Regions from separate parts of the Aeromonas aquatilis genome, predicted to be linked through region 2. Evidence: riboswitches for the same ligand, from Rfam matches in the RefSeq annotation. Region 2 holds a riboswitch; the other holds the start of a gene.
What was found. Region 2 has a riboswitch for thiamine pyrophosphate ahead of thiB (thiamine ABC transporter substrate binding subunit). Riboswitches for the same ligand answer to the same signal wherever they lie in the genome.

Region 1 (4,273 bases), on a different contig from region 2:
ACGATGGCGGGAGCTCGGCGGGCCAGCAGCGCGAGGATCTGGAACGGGATCTTGCCGAGCTTGAGGGGCTCACCGGCGCGGGTGGCGCGGCCGCTGGCGACATCGACCGTCAGATCGCCAAAGCTGATGGCCCCCACATCGCCACGAGGGCCGCGCATGCTGAGGGCTTGCAGCCGCACCTCCAGCTCCTCCATGGCGAACGGCTTGACCAGATAGTCATCCCCTCCCGCCTTGAAGCCTGCCAGCTTGTCTTCCAGGCTGTCGCGGGCGGTGAGAAACAGTACGGGGGTGGCAATCCCCTGCTCGCGCAGGCGCGCCACCGTGCTGAGGCCATCGAGGCGCGGCATCATCACATCCATGATGATGACGTCGAAACGCTGCTCCTCCAGCAGTTGCAGCGCCGCCTGACCGTGATAGGCACAATCGAGACGGTGACCGGCCAGCTCCAGATAATCCATGATGGTTTCCGCCACCTGAGGATTGTCTTCCACTACCAAAATCTTCATGCTTTGCTCTCCTGGTTGGTGAGCGTTTCACGCTCTTTTCACACCGGATTCGGCATCCTGTTTGCCAGTGTAACCCCGAGGATCCCTGATGAAGAAGTCTCTCTGCGCCCTCCTGCTGTTGATCTTGTTGCCACTTGGAACCGCACAGGCGACCGAATTCAAACTGACCGGCCGCACCACCTGGCAGCTTGGCCAGTTGATGGTCAACGGTCTGCCGTTCGTGATCGACGACCAGACCCGTTTCAAGGATTGGCTCAACGAGGATGATCTCGGCGGTACCTGGGTCGAGATGAAGGGGGTGGTGGAGAACGGCGTGCGCTATGTACGCAAGGTCGAAGCCCTCGACGAAGATGACAAGGACGAGATGGATCTGGAGGGGCCGGTCGAAGGGGGGCGGATCTGGGGCTACACCACCTCGGACAACAGTCTGGCGCCGTTCGAAGGGCGCTGGCTCGAGCTGGAATGCAAGTTTGACGGCATGCGCCTGAGCCGCTGCCGCGAGGATGACTGATCCGATCTCTGCGTTCCGATTAGAAATGCTCCCGAATGAAGCCCATGCTTGTCCAGCATGGGCTTTTTGTTCAGGGACGAACGAAGATGGAACAATCGAGAAAGTGGTGTGCATGGATGCTGAGTGTACCGCTCTGGGCGGCGCAGGCGGGAGCTGACGAATTGTGGCTGGTGGAGCTGGAGCACAGCGATGGTATCCGCCTGCAATTTCAGGGGGCCGAAGTGGAGCTGGGCAGTGCCGTCGTCTGGCGGCAGGGGGAGATTTGGCCGCAGCCACTCAAACCCGGCGACCAGCTCGCTCTGCTGGTGGCTGATGGCGTTGCCACCCGCATTGAGCTGCTGGCCGCCAGAGCCCCGCTGGCCAATCAGCCCTGGCAGCGGGCGCAAGATCGCCTGCAATCCTTCGATGACCGGCAGCTCACGCTGGCCACCCTGGGCACTGTGCCACTCAATCCGCAGGTGCGCTGGGTCAACGGTTCGGCCGCCGATCTGCACGAAGGGAGTGCGCTGGTGCTGAGCCGCGATGAACAGGGTCGCTTAAGCGAAGTCCTTGTCATCAATCCGGAGGAGGATTGCCCCATCTTGTTAACGGCTTGTGCTTTAGATTTTCCCCCTTATACTGGCGCCATCTTGTCGGAGTGCTGACCGTCGAACGACGCGAAGCTGAGACCGTTAATTCGGGATCCGTGGAACCTGATCAGGTTAAAACCTGCGAAGGGAACAAGGGTAACTTGCGGGTTACCGCGCCGGGGGAGGTACAAGCCTCTTCCGCTCATCGAAGGGATCACCCTTGATGGGTTAGGGCGCACAGGAGGGAGTCTGTCCCGTCCGGTTTTCCAGCACGTGGGGTGCCTTGCCCACAGCGTGCAGAGAGCGGGAAGGGGCAGTACAGCAGCGCGGAGATCCATCCCGCGCGCACTCCCTCCCGAGATAAACACCCCGCCGCAAGTTCATCTTCTCCTCGAACTCCAGACAAGCAAACACCCATAACTTCAACCAGTTAATGTGAGTTTTGCTATGTCTACTTCCGTATCTGATACTACCAAATCCAGCCGCCGCGAGCAGCGCTCCAGCGCTCAGGCCTTTATCGACAGCCTCAAGGGGATGGCTCACCCCAACTCCCGCCGCATCTTTATCGAAGGCTCCCGCGCCGATATCCGTGTGCCCCTGCGGGAGATCCAGCTGGCCGACACCTTCGTCGGCGGCACCAAAGAAAATCCCCAATTCGAGCCCAACGAGCCGGTGCCGGTCTACGACACCTCGGGCCGTTACGGCGAGGAGGGGGTCGCCATCGACGTGCGCCGCGGCCTGCCGCGCCTGCGGGAGAACTGGGTGCTGGAGCGGGATGACACCGACGAACTGCCGGGGCTCAGCTCCACCTTCACTCAGGAGCGGCTGGCCGACGAGGGGCTGGATCACCTGCGCTTCGAGCACTTGCCAAAGCCGCGCAGTGCCAAGCCGGGCCGCCGGGTGACCCAGCTCCACTACGCTCGCGCCGGTATCGTCACTCCCGAGATGGAATTTATCGCCATCCGCGAGAACATGGGGCGCGAGCGGGTGCGCTCCGAGCTGTTGCGCACCCAGCATCCGGGCCGCGATTTCGGTGCCCGTCTGCCGGAAAATATCACCCCCGAATTTGTGCGCGATGAGGTGGCCGCCGGTCGCGCCATCATCCCCAGCAACATCAACCACCCGGAAGCGGAGCCGATGATCATCGGCCGCAATTTCCTGGTGAAGATCAACGCCAACATCGGCAACTCGGCGGTCACCTCCAGCATCGAAGAGGAGGTGGAGAAGCTGGTCTGGTCGACCCGCTGGGGCGCCGACACCGTCATGGATCTCTCCACCGGTCGCTACATCCACGAGACCCGCGAGTGGATCCTGCGCAACAGCCCTGTCCCCATCGGTACCGTGCCCATCTATCAGGCGCTGGAGAAGACCAACGGCATCGCCGAAGACCTTACCTGGGCGCTGTTCCGCGACACCCTGCTGGAGCAGGCCGAGCAGGGGGTGGACTACTTCACCATCCACGCCGGCGTCCTGCTGCGCTTCGTGCCGATGACCGCCAAGCGCCTCACCGGCATCGTGTCGCGCGGCGGCAGCATCATGGCCAAGTGGTGCCTCTCCCACCACAAGGAAAACTTCCTCTACCAGCACTTTCGCGACATCTGCGAGATCTGCGCCGCCTATGACGTGGCCCTGTCGCTGGGCGACGGTCTGCGCCCCGGCTCCGTCTATGACGCCAACGACGAGGCCCAGTTCGCCGAGCTGCGCACTCTGGGCGAGCTGACCAAGATCGCGTGGGAATACGACGTGCAGGTGATGATCGAGGGGCCGGGTCACGTGCCGATGCACATGATCGAGCGCAACATGACCGAGCAGCTGGAGCACTGCCACGAGGCTCCGTTCTATACGCTGGGCCCGCTCACCACCGACATCGCGCCCGGTTACGATCACTTCACCTCCGGCATCGGCGCCGCGCTCATCGGCTGGTACGGCTGCGCCATGCTCTGCTACGTCACTCCCAAGGAGCATCTGGGGCTGCCCAACAAGGAGGATGTGAAGCAGGGGCTCATCACCTACAAGATCGCCGCCCACGCCGCTGACCTTGCCAAAGGCCACCCGGGGGCCCAGATCCGCGACAACGCCATGTCCAAGGCGCGCTTCGAGTTTCGCTGGGAGGATCAGTTCAATCTGGCCCTCGACCCCGACACCGCTCGCGCCTACCACGACGAAACCCTGCCGCAGGAGTCCGGCAAGGTGGCCCACTTCTGCTCCATGTGCGGGCCCAAGTTCTGCTCCATGAAGATCACTCAGGACGTGCGCGATTACGCGGCGAAATTGGAAGCCGTTGAGATCAGGCTGGTCGGCATGGATGGCCAGCAGGAGCAGGTGGTGGCTCAGGTGGAGAGCGGCATGGCCCGCATGGCGGAGACCTTCAAGGAGACTGGCGGCGAGATCTACCATCAGGCGGCGGCGCTGAAACAGGCCGCAGGGGAGGAGGCGTGAGCAGCGCAAGCGGGGCTGTCAGCCCCGCCGATCTGCCGCCTGTGACGGACTCGCAGCCTGTGGTCTGGACCATCGCCGGTTCAGACTCCGGCGGTGGCGCCGGTATTCAGGCCGACTTGCACACATTGCACGACCTTGGCGTGCACGGCTGCTCGGTCATCTCCGCCATTACCGCCCAGAACTCGGTGGCGGTGAAGATGGTTGACCCCGTGCTGATGCAGACCTTCACCGCCCAGATCGACGCCCTC
Region 2 (4,273 bases):
GGTAGAGAGCACCACCGCCGGGATCATCAGGATCATCGAGCCGCTGGCCTCCCACAGGGCGGCAGCCCGTCGCTGGCGGGTGCGTACCTTGAGGTGACGGCTGGTGAGCAGCAGGCCGCTGCCAAGCAGGGTCGCCAGGGTGCCTGCCGCCAGCGCAATCAGCAGCGACTGGCCGCTTGCCTGCCACAGCTTGCTGGAGGTGAGCGCCGTCAGCAGGCCGGGGTGAAGGCCAGCCACCACGATGGCTAGCAGCGGCGGCAGAAAGATGGCGAGCCCGATGCAGAGCGAAAGCGCATCCACCACCGCCGTACCAGGCTGGTGGCGATCCGGCCGCAGGCAGGGGCTACGGGGAGTCACCCTGCTGGCCGGGGTGCTCTGCAGCTTGTGCTGCAGGGCGAGCAGGGCGGCGGTCAGGATGAGCTGCACCAGCGTCAGTCCGCCCGCGGTGGCGAGATCGAAGTCAAAGCGCAGGGCCTGATAGACGGCCACCTCCAGGGTGGTGGATTTGGGGCCGCCGCCCAGCGCCAGCACGGTAGTGAAGCTGGTGAAGCAGAGCATAAAGATGAGGCTGGCCAGCCCCGGCAATATGCCGCGGATCAGTGGCCACTCCAGCAGCCGGAAGATATGGGATGAGCGCATGCCGAGCTGGCTGGCGAGGCGCCAGCTCGATTCGGGGATGCTCTCTATGCTCTGCAGCATCAGCCGGGCCGCCAGTGGCATGTTGAAGAAAACGTGGGCCAGCAGGATGCCAAACAGACCGTAGAGATAGTTGCCGGGATCCAGCCCCAAGGTGCGAAGCACCTGCGGCAGCCACCCCTGTTTGCCGTGTACCGCTACTATGCCGAAGATGGCGATGATGACAGGTAGTACCAGCGAGAGACCAAACAGCTTGATCAGCAGGGTTCGGCCAATGAAACGGCGCCGCGCCAGCGCGCGGGCCACCGGAATGGCCAGCCCGAGACTGAGCAGGGTGGAGAGCAGTGCCTGCCAAAGGCTGAAGCCCAGCACATGGCGCAGATAAGGATCTGCGAGCAGGGTGCGGGGTGCCAGCGAACCGGCCTGCCACAGCAGGGCCGTCAGCGGCCCGAGGGATAACAGCAGGATCAACAGGGTGGCAGCACTGCCCGGCAACCACCAGAGGGGACGCGCCTGTGGTTTCAGATAACGGCTCACTGGGTGACGGCTTGCAGCCACTCGCGGATCCACCCTTTGCGATTGGTGGCCACCTCATCGCTGCTGAAGGCGAGCGGCTTGGCTACGGTGATCATCTGCTCGAAGCCCTTGGGCAGCGGCGTGTCGATAACGGGATACATCCAGTTGCCGGTCGGGATTTCCTGTTGGAAGGCGGGGCTCACCATAAATTGCAGGAACTGGTCAGCCAGCGTCTCCTGTTTGGCACTCTTCAGCTTGGCGGCCACTTCCACCTGACGGTAGTGCCCCTCTTCAAATGCCGCAGCCTGATACTGGGGCTTGTTCTCGGCAATCAGGTGATAGGCCGGAGAGGTGGTGTAGGAGAGCACCATGTCCGCTTCGCCATCGAGGAACATGCCATAAGCCTCTGACCACCCCTTGGTGACGGTGACCGTCTTTTTGGCAAGCTCGGCCCAGGCGGCAGGCGCCTTGTCGCCATAAACAGACTTCATCCACAGCATCAGCCCCTGCCCCGGGGTGGAGGTGCGAGGATCCTGATAGATCACTTTGAGGTCGGGGCGCTCCACCAGTTCTTTCAGGCTTTTGGGTGGCTGCTTGAGTTTGTCCTTGTCATAGACGAAGGCGAAGTAGCCGCAGTCGTAGGGGACGAAGGTGTCATCCTGCCAGCCACCCGGCACCTTGATGCCATCCAGCTTGGCGGGATGGGGGGCGAACAGGCCGCTCTGCTTGGCTTCGCTGATGAGGGCATCGTCGAGCCCCAGCACCAGATCAGCTTTGCTGTGGTTGCCCTCCAGCCGCAGCCGGTTGAGGATGGCGACCCCATCTTCGAGGGGAACCAGATTGAGGGTGCAGTCGCACTCTTTCTCGAAGGCTTGCTTGATCTTGGGCCCCGGGCCCCACTCGGCAGTGAAAGAGCTGTAGGTATAGACGGTGAGGGTGTCGGCGGCGAACACATTGGCCGACAGCAGGCCGGTGGCGACCAGCAGCAGGGTCTTCATGGATGGCACTCCCTATTACTTGTTAATAACGAGGTGCCAGCGGATGAGGGCGCAAAAAATGAGCGCCGTGCCTCAAATTCCTCCGCCAGCATTATCTGGATCAGGTTCACGGGTATAATCTCAGCGGTAAACCGCACCCCGTTTGAGAAACGAACCGCATTGTATTAACGTTCTTTTGGGTAGACCAGCACAATTGTGCAATACCCATGAGATGACGCCCACCCAACAGAGGATGTTCGCGTGCTTACCAATACCAAGGAAAGGCGTGCCTTTGCGCGCATGGTCATCAATGCTCCGGTCACCGTCTATCAGCAGCAGCTGGTGCTGGAGGGGATCTGCCGGGATCTCAGTGCCAACGGCATGGGGATTGCGGTCTCTGAACACCAGCTCGACATCAACCAACCTATCCGGGTCAGCCTTGCCACCCATAACAACCTGCTCCCCCCCTTCGAAGCACAGGCTCGTATTATCCGGGTGCTGGAGGAGGAGGACGGGTTACTGCTGGCGGTAGAATTTTTGCCTCAGAGTTAATCCTCTCTCCCCATCGGCAGAGGGAGGGGATTAGCCTTTCTCCTGAACCGGCTGGACACTCAACTGCTTGCTATCGACCAGCGTTTTGCTGGTCGATGCTATTTGGCCCGCAGGCAAGGTGGCGGGACCGGTAGGTTCGAGCAGCAGGTAGTTCTGCCCTTGCCAGTTGAGGGTCACATCCCCCGGCTTGGCGGGCAGGTCAACGGCCAGCAGGGCATGGCCGGGGACGAACACCATGGCCTGTTTCAGCTCCGGAAAGAGTTGGGCCAGCATGGCGGCCATCAGGGTTACCTTGCTGTCGCAATCCCCCCGGTTCTGCTCCAGCACCTGACGGGGCGGGAGAAAGCCCTTGCCCTGCCTTCCGTTCAGGCTATCGAGTTGCTGGTAGGGGATGCTCTGGATAAAGGTGAGCATATGGGCCACGGTCTTCTGGCGAGCTTCCGTTTCGGTGCTGCCCTGCTGCTTGAGTTGATCCGCCAGCGGAGCCAGCCCGCTGCGACTCTCCAGCGCGATGCGTACATGGTCCTGCTTCACCGCCAGCTGCCCGTCCGGGGTGTTGAAGTACTGGAAGTAGTGTTTGGTCAGCCACGCCTGCTCCTCTTTGCTCCGCTTGGACTGCAGAAAGGCCATCGCCTCGCGCGCCTTGTCCTGATTACGGCTTTTCAGATGCAGCTCCAGCGAGGGGCGAGCGAGGGTGAACTGCACCTCGGGGTAGTTCTGGCGCACCTCCCGCAGCAACACCTGCAATACCTCCTCCTGCATTCTGGCCGGGCGATAGGCGATAAGGGGCGGCAACTTGCCCTGTTCGAGTCGGTAGGTGAGCTGTTGGGATTTGCCTTCGCTATCCTGCCAGCCGACGCTGATCTGGCCGAGGCTGTTGTTGAAGCTGGTTTGGCTGGCCCCCGCAGGCAGGGCAAGCAGCAGGGCACAGAGCAGAGGAATTGCCGTCGGTCTCTTCATCATCCTTTCCTGTGGCACGGGCCAGTTCCGGTGGCCCAAAGTGGGAAGCGTAGCGGACAGTAAAACAGGGAACCGAAGCTCCCTGTTGATTCTACTCGTTTTTTTGCAACTGGCGCGTTAAATCCAGCTCGGCTGCTTCGCCTCAAAGGCGCTGATGGCGGCCTCGTGCTGCAGGGTCAGACCGATGGCATCCAAGCCGTTGAGCAGACAGTAACGGCGGAACTCATCTATCTCGAAACCGAAGCTGAGGCTACCTGCGCGCACCTGATTCGCTTCCAGATCTACCTCGATCTGGATGCCCGGTTTGGCGGCCACCAGCTGGAACAGGGCGTCGACCTCTTCCTCCTTCAGGCGCACCGGCACCATGCCATTGTTGATGGCGTTGCCGTAGAAAATGTCGGCAAAGCTCGGGGCTATGATGGTCTTGAAGCCGTAGTCGGCCAGCGCCCAGGGGGCGTGCTCGCGACTAGACCCGCAGCCGAAGTTCTCGCGGGCCAGCAGAATGCTGGCACCGGCAAATTGCGGCTGGTTCAGTACAAACTCGGGGTTTGGCTGCTGGCCGGCATCGTCCAGAAAGCGCCAGTCGTGGAACAGGTGCTTGCCAAAACCGATGCGGTTTACTTTTTGCAAAA

Region 1: another riboswitch for thiamine pyrophosphate. It lies ahead of thiC (phosphomethylpyrimidine synthase ThiC); the one in region 2 lies ahead of thiB (thiamine ABC transporter substrate binding subunit).

What each region holds. Positions count from the first base shown of each region.
Region 1 covers NZ_JBSTYP010000015.1:61,392-65,664, forward strand. Annotated here, with positions in the region: gene ACW5W8_RS07900 (response regulator transcription factor) at 1-506, opposite strand, end outside; gene ACW5W8_RS07905 (hypothetical protein) at 595-1,017, shown strand; gene ACW5W8_RS07910 (hypothetical protein) at 1,104-1,661, shown strand; TPP riboswitch at 1,641-1,753, shown strand; gene thiC (phosphomethylpyrimidine synthase ThiC) at 2,034-4,025, shown strand; gene thiE (thiamine phosphate synthase) at 4,022-4,273, shown strand, end outside.
Region 2 covers NZ_JBSTYP010000030.1:6,680-10,952, forward strand. Annotated here, with positions in the region: gene thiP (thiamine/thiamine pyrophosphate ABC transporter permease) at 1-1,173, opposite strand, end outside; gene thiB (thiamine ABC transporter substrate binding subunit) at 1,170-2,150, opposite strand; TPP riboswitch at 2,211-2,301, opposite strand; gene ACW5W8_RS13290 (PilZ domain-containing protein) at 2,391-2,681, shown strand; gene ACW5W8_RS13295 (transglutaminase domain-containing protein) at 2,712-3,641, opposite strand; gene leuD (3-isopropylmalate dehydratase small subunit) at 3,759-4,273, opposite strand, start outside.